One region of the Caballeronia sp. LZ008 genome, then DNA from elsewhere that is predicted to be linked to it. Evidence: riboswitches for the same ligand, from Rfam matches in the RefSeq annotation. Region 1 holds a riboswitch; the other holds the start of a gene.

Evidence for each region. A riboswitch is a leader RNA that binds a small molecule or an ion and turns the genes downstream of it on or off. The one in region 1 is predicted to bind cobalamin.
Region 2: another riboswitch for cobalamin. It lies ahead of QCE49_RS02900 (TonB-dependent receptor domain-containing protein); the one in region 1 lies ahead of cobW (cobalamin biosynthesis protein CobW).

What each region holds. Positions count from the first base shown of each region.
Region 1 covers NZ_JARUXK010000004.1:1,082,361-1,087,223, forward strand. The annotation lists gene cobN (cobaltochelatase subunit CobN) at 1-907, opposite strand, end outside; gene cobW (cobalamin biosynthesis protein CobW) at 913-1,998, opposite strand; cobalamin riboswitch at 2,119-2,376, opposite strand; gene QCE49_RS30020 (cobalamin biosynthesis protein) at 2,424-2,849, shown strand; gene cobO (cob(I)yrinic acid a,c-diamide adenosyltransferase) at 3,099-3,701, shown strand; gene QCE49_RS30030 (cobyrinate a,c-diamide synthase) at 3,705-4,863, shown strand, end outside.
Region 2 covers NZ_JARUXK010000001.1:612,738-617,600, forward strand. The annotation lists gene QCE49_RS02875 (SIMPL domain-containing protein) at 1-352, opposite strand, end outside; gene QCE49_RS02880 (EVE domain-containing protein) at 422-880, opposite strand; RNA gene ssrS (6S RNA) at 960-1,141, opposite strand; gene QCE49_RS02890 (cell division protein ZapA) at 1,247-1,561, opposite strand; gene QCE49_RS02895 (ATPase) at 1,558-1,926, opposite strand; cobalamin riboswitch at 2,195-2,492, shown strand; gene QCE49_RS02900 (TonB-dependent receptor domain-containing protein) at 2,573-4,453, shown strand; gene QCE49_RS02905 (FecCD family ABC transporter permease) at 4,450-4,863, shown strand, end outside.

The DNA of each region.
Region 1 (4,863 bases):
GCCAGTCATCGCGATTGCCGCCGCTCAGGATGACTTGCAGCACGGGCGCCTCACCCGCCACTTCGAAAACTTCGTCCTCGCCGATCACGCTCGCCGCAAAAGCCGTCGTGTTCAATACGAGCGATGCGCGATGCTGCGCGCACAAACGCTCGACCACTTCGCGGCTCACGCTTTCCTTGAGCGACGAAATCGCGATCGGCAACGGATTCATGCCTTCTTTTTCGAGCGCTTCGATGAGCGCATCGAACACGGCCGTATTGCCCGATTGCAAATGCGCGCGGTAAAACAGAATCGCGGCGACGCTCGCGCCTTCGGTCCAGCGCGCCTGCCAGTCGTCGATGCCCGCGATATCGCGCTCGGGATGATAGATCGCGACGGCGGGCAGCGGACTCGGCGGCTGCGGCTCGCGCCCGAAGCCGAACGCGCGATGCGCGATCGCGCGTAGAAACTCCTCGGCATTGCGCGCGCCGCCTTCGCGCAGATAGCGCGACAGCTCGCGGCAAAACGCTGCATCGGCCGTGCTCTTGCCGATAAGATTCGGGTCCTCGGTGAGATCGCCCGAAAACATCGCGAGCATCTGCTTGCGCTCTTTCGCGAGCGCGACGAGCCGCTCGATGCCGTACGGCCAGTACGATTCGCCGCCGAGATGATCGACGATCACGACCTTCGCGTGACGCAATACATCGTCGACATAGAAATCGACCGATGCGGGCTGACGCAGAAACGATTGATTCGCGAGCCGCACGTCGGGAAAGCCGGGCTCGAGACGCGGAAACGCGCTCGCGAGCAACGCGAGCGTCGTATCGGCGGAGCTGAGCACGACGATCGGCGCGCTCGTCTGATCGATACGCATGACGCCCTGCGCGTCGTCGACGAAGCCTCCCGGCGTCGTGCGGAGCAGATGCATCGCGGTTACGCCTGCACGGGCGCGCTCGCGAGCGCGGCGTCGAACGCGCGTTGCAGCGTCGCGCGTTCGAGGTCTTCGCCGATCAGCACGAAGCGGCTTTGGGTCTTCGCTTCGCCCGCTTCCCAGCGGCGGTCGAAATAACTGTCGAAGCGTCGTCCGACGCCTTGCACGACGAGCCGCATCGCCGCGCCCGGCAACGCAGCGAAACCCTTCACGCGATAGATCGTGTGCTGCTCGACGAGCGCATGCAGCGCGGCCAGCGCCTGCTCGCGCGATTCGACGTTGCCATGCACGACGACCGAATCGAACTCGTCATGATGATGATCGGCGTGGCCTGCTTCATCGGGCGAACCGTGATGATCGTGCCGCAAATGAATCGTCTCTTCCGATGCCGATTCGAGACCGAGCAATGTATGCACATCGAGCCTGCCCATCTGCGCGGGCACGATCTTCACTTCGGGCGGAATCTCGGGCCGCACGAGCGCTTCGACCTTTCGCAGCGCTTCATCATCCATGAGATCGGTCTTGTTGACGATGACGAGATCGGCAGACGAAAGCTGGTCCTCGAACAGTTCATGCAGCGGCGATTCGTGATCGAGATTGGGATCGGCCTTGCGTTGCGCATCGACGGCGACGGGATTCGCCGCGAACTGACCGCTCGCGGCAGCGGGTCCGTCGACCACGGTCACGACGGCATCGACGGTGAATGCGTTCTTGATCGACGGCCAGTTGAACGCCTGCACGAGCGGCTTCGGCAAAGCGAGACCGGACGTTTCGATCAGCACGTGATCGATGCTCTCGCGCCGCTCGACGAGTTGTTCCATGACCGGATAGAACTCTTCCTGCACGGTGCAGCAGAGACAACCGTTCGCGAGCTCGTACAGATTGCGGTCTTTGGAGCCGGCTTCATCGTCGCAACCGATGCCGCAACCTTTCAAAATCTCCCCGTCGATGCCGAGCTCGCCGAACTCGTTGACGATCACCGCGATGCGCTGGCCTTGCGCATTGGAGAGGATATGCCGCATCAGTGTGGTCTTGCCGCTGCCGAGAAAGCCGGTCACGACCGTGACGGGAATCTTGCGGGTTTGCATCGTCGCTCCGTGGCTTCGGTTGCATGCGCTTCATGTCGCGCGATGCCTGGCAACGCGGCTGGATGAAAGGGAAACGCACGCTTTTATGGATCATGGGCCGCGCCGCATCCCCGCGACAGCAAGCCCCGCTCAAAGTCTGGCCGGTATCCGGGCTGACGACGACGCCGCTTCGCCTTCCCGCGCGTTTCTCACGCGCAGTGGCTTCGAAGCCGGCTTCCCGTACACGCGATGAAAATGCCGTGCGCGGTGAATCGCTTACCGTTGCGGGGGCAGCGCAGGTTGACGTGCGTTCGACGAATCGAAAGGAACGCGCCCTGCTTCCCGTTTAACTGCGCACGAGAGAATCCGCGCGCGAGCACCAAAACTGCGTGAAAGTCTAGGCCCGGCGGGCGCGAGCGTCAAGAAAGGTGGTAAGGTCGGCGCACATGGAATCCGTCATCGCTCACATGAATCAGCCCCCTGTCACGCGTCTTGCCGTGGGGATCGGCTGCAGGCGGGGCGCGAGCGCCGACGCAATCGAGCACGCCGTGCGCGGCGCTTTGGGCACGCTTGCGTTCGGCGACATCGCCATCATCGCGAGCATCGACGCGAAACGGCACGAGGCGGGACTGCTCGCGTTCTGCGAGCGTCATCGTCTGACATTGCGCTTCTACGGCGCCGATGAAATCGCGCAAGCGCCGCGCACGGCGATATCGCATCATGCAATGGCGCATATGAACGTCGATGGCGTATGCGAGCCTTGCGCGCTGCTCGCGGGCAACGCGCGAACGCTCATCGTGCCAAAGACGATCGATTGTGGCGTAACCGTCGCGATCGCAGCGATGCATGCGCCCCGCGCGAACGGAACATGAATACCGGTCTTGCGGTCGTGCGCGGACGCGGCGTTTCGGCGAGCGGCTTCGCCACGACCGGTTTGAACTTGTCGCGGCAAAGCCAGACGAGAACGCCAAGCGCGACGAGTTCCAGATAGAGATAGAGCGCGTCCATTTGCTTGCTCCTAGAGTCGGTGATTACGTTGATTGCATGATGCCTGCCGTCTGTTAGCGCAGAATTAAGCCGCCGCCTGTTGTACGATACGGCCGTGTTTCTCTGGAGCTCCCGTGAAAACCGATACCGAATCGCATCTGCGCATGACCCAGCGCCGCAAGGAAGGCCACGAGAAAAAGCAGGCCGCCGCCGATCACGAGAAAGGCCTTTTGATCGTGAATACCGGCAACGGCAAGGGCAAGACAACGGCCGCGTTCGGCATGGCGGTGCGCGTGCTCGGACACGGCATGAAGCTCGGCGTCGTGCAGTTCATCAAGGGCGCGCTGCATACATCGGAACGCGATTTCCTCGGCGCAATCGCGCATTGCGATTTCGTCACCATGGGAGATGGCTACACCTGGAACACGCAGAATCGCGAAGCCGACATGGCCACCGCGCGCAAGGGCTGGAACGAAGCGCGCCGCATGATCGAGAGCGGCGAATATCAGATGGTCGTGCTCGACGAACTCAACACCGTGCTCAAGTACGAGTATCTGCCGCTCGATGAAGTGCTCGACGTGCTGAAGGCGCGGCCCGCGATGCTGCATGTCGTCGTGACCGGTCGACACGCGCCCGATGAGTTGATCGAACTTGCCGATCTCGTCACGGAAATGCGGCTCGTGAAGCATCCGTATCGCGAGCAAGGCGTGAAAGCGCAACGCGGCGTCGAGTTCTGAGCGATGCCCGACTGCCCCGCTCTCTTCATCGGCGCGAGTGCGTCGCATCAAGGCAAGACCACGGTGACGGCGGCGCTTGCGCGTCATCACACGCGCCGAGGACTGAAGGTACGCGTGTTCAAGACCGGCCCGGATTTTCTCGATCCGATGATTCTCGAACGCGCATGCGGCGCGCCCGTTTATTCGCTGCATCTGTCGATGGTCGGGCTCGATGCGTGCCGCGCGTTGCTCGCCAAGGCCGCGCGCGAGGCCGATCTCATTCTCATCGAAGGCGTGATGGGTCTCTTCGACGGCACGCCGAGCAGCGCCGATCTGGCCGCCACGTTCAACGTACCGGTGCTCGCGGTGATCGGCGCGCACGGCATGGCGCAGACGTTCGGCGCCATCGCGTTCGGGCTCGCGCGTTATCGCGAAGATGTGCCCTTTCATGGCGTGCTCGCGAATCGCGTTGCATCGGCGCGTCATGCGCAGATGTTGTCGGAGACTATCCCCGTCGACTTGCGTTATTGCGGCCATCTGTCGAATGCGGACGATATCGCCTTGCCCGAGCGTCATCTCGGTCTCACGCAGCCCGATGAAATCGCGGGCCTCGACGCACGGCTCGACCGCGCCGCCGATGCAATCGCGCAAACGACGCTCGCCGATCTTCCGCCGCCCGTTCATTTCGACGATGCGACGCTGCCCGCGCCGCCGCGTCTGCTCGACGGCGCGCATATCGCCATCGCTCGCGATGCGGCGTTCTCGTTCGTGTATCCGGCGAATGTCGATGTGCTCATCGCCATGGGCGCGCGCATCAGCACGTTTTCTCCGCTCGCCGACGAACCCGCGCCGCACGATGCCGACGCGCTCTATCTTCCCGGCGGCTATCCCGAACTGCATGCCGCGGCGCTCGCTTCGAACGAACGCGCGCGTGCATCGGTCGTTGCGCACGTCGAGCGAGCGAAGCCCGTGGTCGCGGAATGCGGCGGCATGCTGTATCTGCTCGACACGCTGACCGACATCGAAGGCACGCGGCATGCGATGCTCGGCATCCTTCCCGGCGACGCGGCGATGCAACGCAAGCTGTCGCGCCTCGCGATGCAGCGCATCGACACGACGCATGGCGCGATGACGGGTCACACATTCCACTACTCGACGCTCGACACGCCGATGCAGCCGGCAC
Region 2 (4,863 bases), on a different contig from region 1:
GCCCGCGCCACGCGGAAATCTTGCCGTCGCGATCCGTCGACGGATAGACGGTGAACGAGCCGCTCTTCGCGGTCACGCCGTCGACACCCTTGGCTTCGCGTAACGCGGCCTCGGCGCGCTGATTGAGCGTGCTGGTGAGCGACGACGGATCGGCCGCTTCCTGTTCGTAGAAGAGCGTGATGTTGACGACATCCTGCGGCACTTGCGCGCTCGCTTGTGCGGAGAGCGAGAGCACGCCCGAGGGCTGTGGCTGCGTCATCACCGTCTGCGCAGCGGCGGTTTGAGACAACGTAAGCGCGGCACCGGACATCGCGAGCAGGGCGAAGGCGGCGGCGGTTTTCTTATTGAGCATCGAAGGACTCCGTGACATCGCGTACGTGCGACGGGATTTAGTCGCAGTCGTGAAGTCGTAAGTTCCTTGTTAGACGAGGTGCTCGGTAATAAATCGCCATTGCGCTTCGGTCACGGGCGTGATCGAGAGCCGGTTGCCGCGCGCGAGCACTTGCATGTCGGCAAGCTCTGGATGTTCGCGCAACGCGGCGAGCGATATGAGCGGCGTCTTCTTCACGAACTTCACGTCGACGAGCATCCAGCGCGGCGTTTCCTGCGTCGATTTCGGATCGTAGTAATCGCTCTTCGGATCGAATTGCGTGGGATCCGGATATGCCGTCGAGCACACTTTCGCGATGCCCGCGATGCCCGGCTCCGGGCAGCTCGAATGATAGAAGAGCACGCCGTCGCCGATCTGCATCTGATCGCGCATGAAGTTGCGCGCCTGATAGTTGCGTACGCCCGTCCACGGCAAGGTTTTTTTCGGCGCCTGCGCGAGATGATCGATGCTCGCTTCGTCCGGTTCGGACTTCATCAGCCAGTAGCGCATGGTCGTGTGCATGAATCGAAGAGCGAACGGCAGGGACAAACGAAAACGGCATCGGAAAAACCGATGCCGTTTCTTGAATGAGGTCCCCGCCACAGCCGCTAGGCCGGCATCCTGAACCTGGGTTCAAGATTGGTCGCGGTAAGCAACACTTCGGGTACATCGGACTAGCGACGCGCGCGCCCGTGCTGCAAGGTTCCGCAACCGTGCCAATGTAGCATTGGTTCAAGGAATATATGACCTTGGCGTACCAGGCAGGGAAACGTCACTCTACACCAATCGTTTGCCTTCTGCAGCCTCTTCACGCTACTTCGGCAGTTTCTTTTTTCGATTGACATTGCGCGCTGATTGACTCGACGCGCATCTGCCTTATTGCGCTTCGTGTTGCGCAATGACCGCGCCCAATTGCTCGTTCATCGAATGCATCGTGCGGCGGATTTCTTCGGCGGGGAAGGCCTCGCCGTGACGCACGCTGTCCTGCAGCTTAAGCAATTCCGACGCCAGCGAAAGCGCCGCCATCACCGCGATGCGATCCGTGCCGCGCACGCTGCTTGCATTGCGCACTTTGTTCATTTCGGCGTCGACGCGCGCGACGGCTTCACGCAATGCGCCTTCGGTTTCCGGCGAGCACGCGAGACGATACGGCTGCCCGAGAATGGATACTTCGATCTGCGTGGTCGTCATGCCTTCTCTCCCTGATGATGCTCGCCGTGCAATTCCGTTTCATGTGCTTCCCGGGAATCGGCTTCGAGGAGATCGAGTTGATTGTCGGACTCGGCATGTTGCGCGGACTTGCCGCGCGGCAGCTTTTCGAGAATCGCGTTCAGGCGGATTTGCGCGTCGTCGATTTTCGCGGACAGCGAATCGCGTTCGGACTGCAGCGTATCGCGCTCTTCGCGCACTTGCGCGAGCTCGGCCTGCACGTTCGCATAGTCGGCGCGCAGCTGTTCGAGTTGTTCCTGCAGCGCTTGATGCGCCTGCTTGTGGCGCTCGCTGATCTGGATCAGCCGGCCGATGTTTCCTGACAGTGATTCGAGTTCGTTGAGCATGTGCTGCGTCCTCTAAAGACCTCGCATTTTAGCGCGGTTCAACGGAGCTTCCGATAAATGTCTCGTTTCGAGACGTAACAACACGCGATCTAGCGCTTAATCCTTCGAATCAAGCGCATGTCGCGATGCATTCGTGTGCAGAAAACGCGAGCGCCCCGCAACGCTCGTGATGACAGGCCGGCCGCTTCTCTTTCGCTTCTCGTTCGATTCGTCATGCGCCGCGCCAGTCTGCCCGCGCGGTTTTCTTGACGGCCCCGAACCGCGCTCCTACACTTGCCGCACTTTTGGTGCTCGCATCCGCCGATCTCGTGGATGCAGTCAAACGGGAAACAGGGAGCGAAGTCGCCGCAATCGACGACGAGCCAACCTGTGCTGCCCCCGCAACGGTAAGCGACCGCAACGCAAGTTGCAAGTCGTCTCATGCGCGTTTTTGCCGCGCGAGCGTGTCGAAATTCGTCGCACGCGCGCGACTGCAAGAAACGTGTCGATGCCACTGCGCGCCATGCGCGGGAAGGCGAGACGATTGATCGCCAGCCCGGATACCGGCCGGAGTCCGACGCATCGGCGCGCATGGCGCGGTGCGTTCGTCGCGCATCGTCCTCGCGGGGAGCGGGGTTGCGCTCACGCGAAACGGAACACTTCACACATGGTATTGCCACTGGCCGCGCTCAGAAGCGGTCTCTCCCGTCATGGCGCGCTCGTTGCGGCCATCGGCGCCTTGCCGTTCGCCGGCGCTGCACAGGCGGCCCAGACGGAAGACGGCACGCAAACGCTTGCGCCCGTCGTCGTCACATCGACGCGCGCGCCGCAGCCGCTTGCCGAATCGATTCCGCAGACATCGCTTTTTGACGAGCAGGACATCGCCGATGCAAACGCAAGCGACGCGCTCGGACTCGTCGCGCTCGCGCCCGGCGTGCAGATCACGCGCAACGGCGGACCGGGCTCGAACTCGGGGCTTTTCATACGCGGTGCGGCGTCGTCGCAATCGCTCGTGCTGATCGACGGCGTGCGCGTCGAATCGGCGTCGCTCGGCGCGGCACAGCTATCGCAATTGATGCTCGACCAGATCGGGCGCGTCGAGGTCGTGAACGGCAACGTGTCGGCGCTCTATGGATCGAATGCGATTGGCGGCGTCGTGCAGATCTTCACGAAGGAAGGCGAGGCGCATCCGCCGCGCTTCGACTTCGAGGCCGAGTACGGCAGCTATCACACGCAGCGGCAATCGGCGGGCGTGAGCGGCGCGCTCGACAAGGACGGCCGCACGACCTTCAGCGTGAACGTCTCGCGCGAGAAAACCGACGGCTTCTCGTCGATCGATCCGGGAATCGCGCCCGGCGCCAATCCGAACGCGAACGGCTATCTGAACGAGAGCGTCGCGGCGACGCTGCGTCACAAGTTCAGCGACAAGTGGGACGTGGGCGTGCGCTTCCTGCAATCGAACGGCATCAACAGTTTCGACGATGCCTATGGCCAGCCGACCGATATCAACGAAACGCACGATCGCGTGCGCTCGGCGTCGGTGTTCGCGAACGGCCGCGTCACGGATAACTGGACGGCGCACTTCACGATCGCGCAGGGGCAGGACCGCGCGAACATCGAGCAGAACGGCGTCTATACGAGCCGTTTCGATTCGGAGAACCGGCAATATACGTGGCAGAACGACGTGCGGATCAGCGACGCGCACAAGCTGCTCTTCGGCTACGAGCATCTCGATCAGACGCTCGATTCCGATCAGTTCAGCGCGCCCGACCGTCATGTGAATTCGATGTTCGCGGGTTACGTGGGGCACATCGGCGCGAACGAGTTGCAGGCGAATCTGCGCCGCGATCAGTATTCCGATTTCGGCGGCGCGAACAGCTACTATCTGGGCTACGCGTATGACTTCGACGCGCACTGGAAGGCGAGCGCGAGCTATTCGGCCTCGTTTCGCGCGCCGAGCTTCGACGATCTCTACTATCCGCTGAGCGGCAATCCGTCGATTCAGCCGGAGCGGAGTCATTCGGTCGAGGCGGCGTTGCAGTACGCATCGAATGCGCTCGGCGTGGTGCGCGTGACGCTTTTTCAGACGCGCTATTCGAATTTGATCGATTACGTGTCCGACGGCGGCTTCTACTATGTCGCGCAGAACGTCGGGCGCGCGAAGGTGCAGGGCATCGAGGGATCGTGGGCGGGGCACGTCGGCGCAACGGATGTGCGCGCGGGCGTCACGTTCCAGAATCCCGTCGACGAAACGAATCACGAGGATTTGACGCGGCGCGCGCGGCATTTCGCGACGCTGACGGCGCATCGCACGATCGGGCCGTGGCGCGTCGGTGGCGAATGGATCGTGAGCGGTCAACGCAGCGATTACGATTCGACGCTCGCGGGCTACGGCATCGTGAATCTGTCGGCGCGCTACGACATCTCGAAGTCGTGGTACGTCACGGCGCGCATCGACAACCTGTTCGACAAGGACTATGAACTTGCGTACTCGTACAACACGCCACGACGCGGCGCGTACATCACGTTGGGCTGGCATCCGTCGTGAGCCGGGTGGCTGAACGTCCGCGCGCGATGAACGCGAGCCGCGCCACCGCGATCTGGATCGCGCTCGGCGCAGCGACGCTCGTCGTGCTGGTCGCGTCGCTCGCGATTGGCAGCGTCGCGTTGCCCGTATCGCGTGCGATCGGCGCGCTCTTTCACGCGCACTCGGCGACGCCCGATATCGCCGATGACATCGTGCTGACCTTGCGTCTGCCGCGCGCGCTCGCGGGCTTCGCGTCGGGCGCATTGCTCGCGTTCGCCGGCGCGCTGCTGCAAGTGCTGTTGCGCAATCCGCTGGCGGAACCGTACGTGCTCGGCGTATCCGGCGGCGCGGCGACCTTCGCGCTTGCCGCGATGCTCGGGTCGCTGCCGTGGTGGGGCGTCGATATCGCGGCTTGCGCGGGCGCGTTCGCA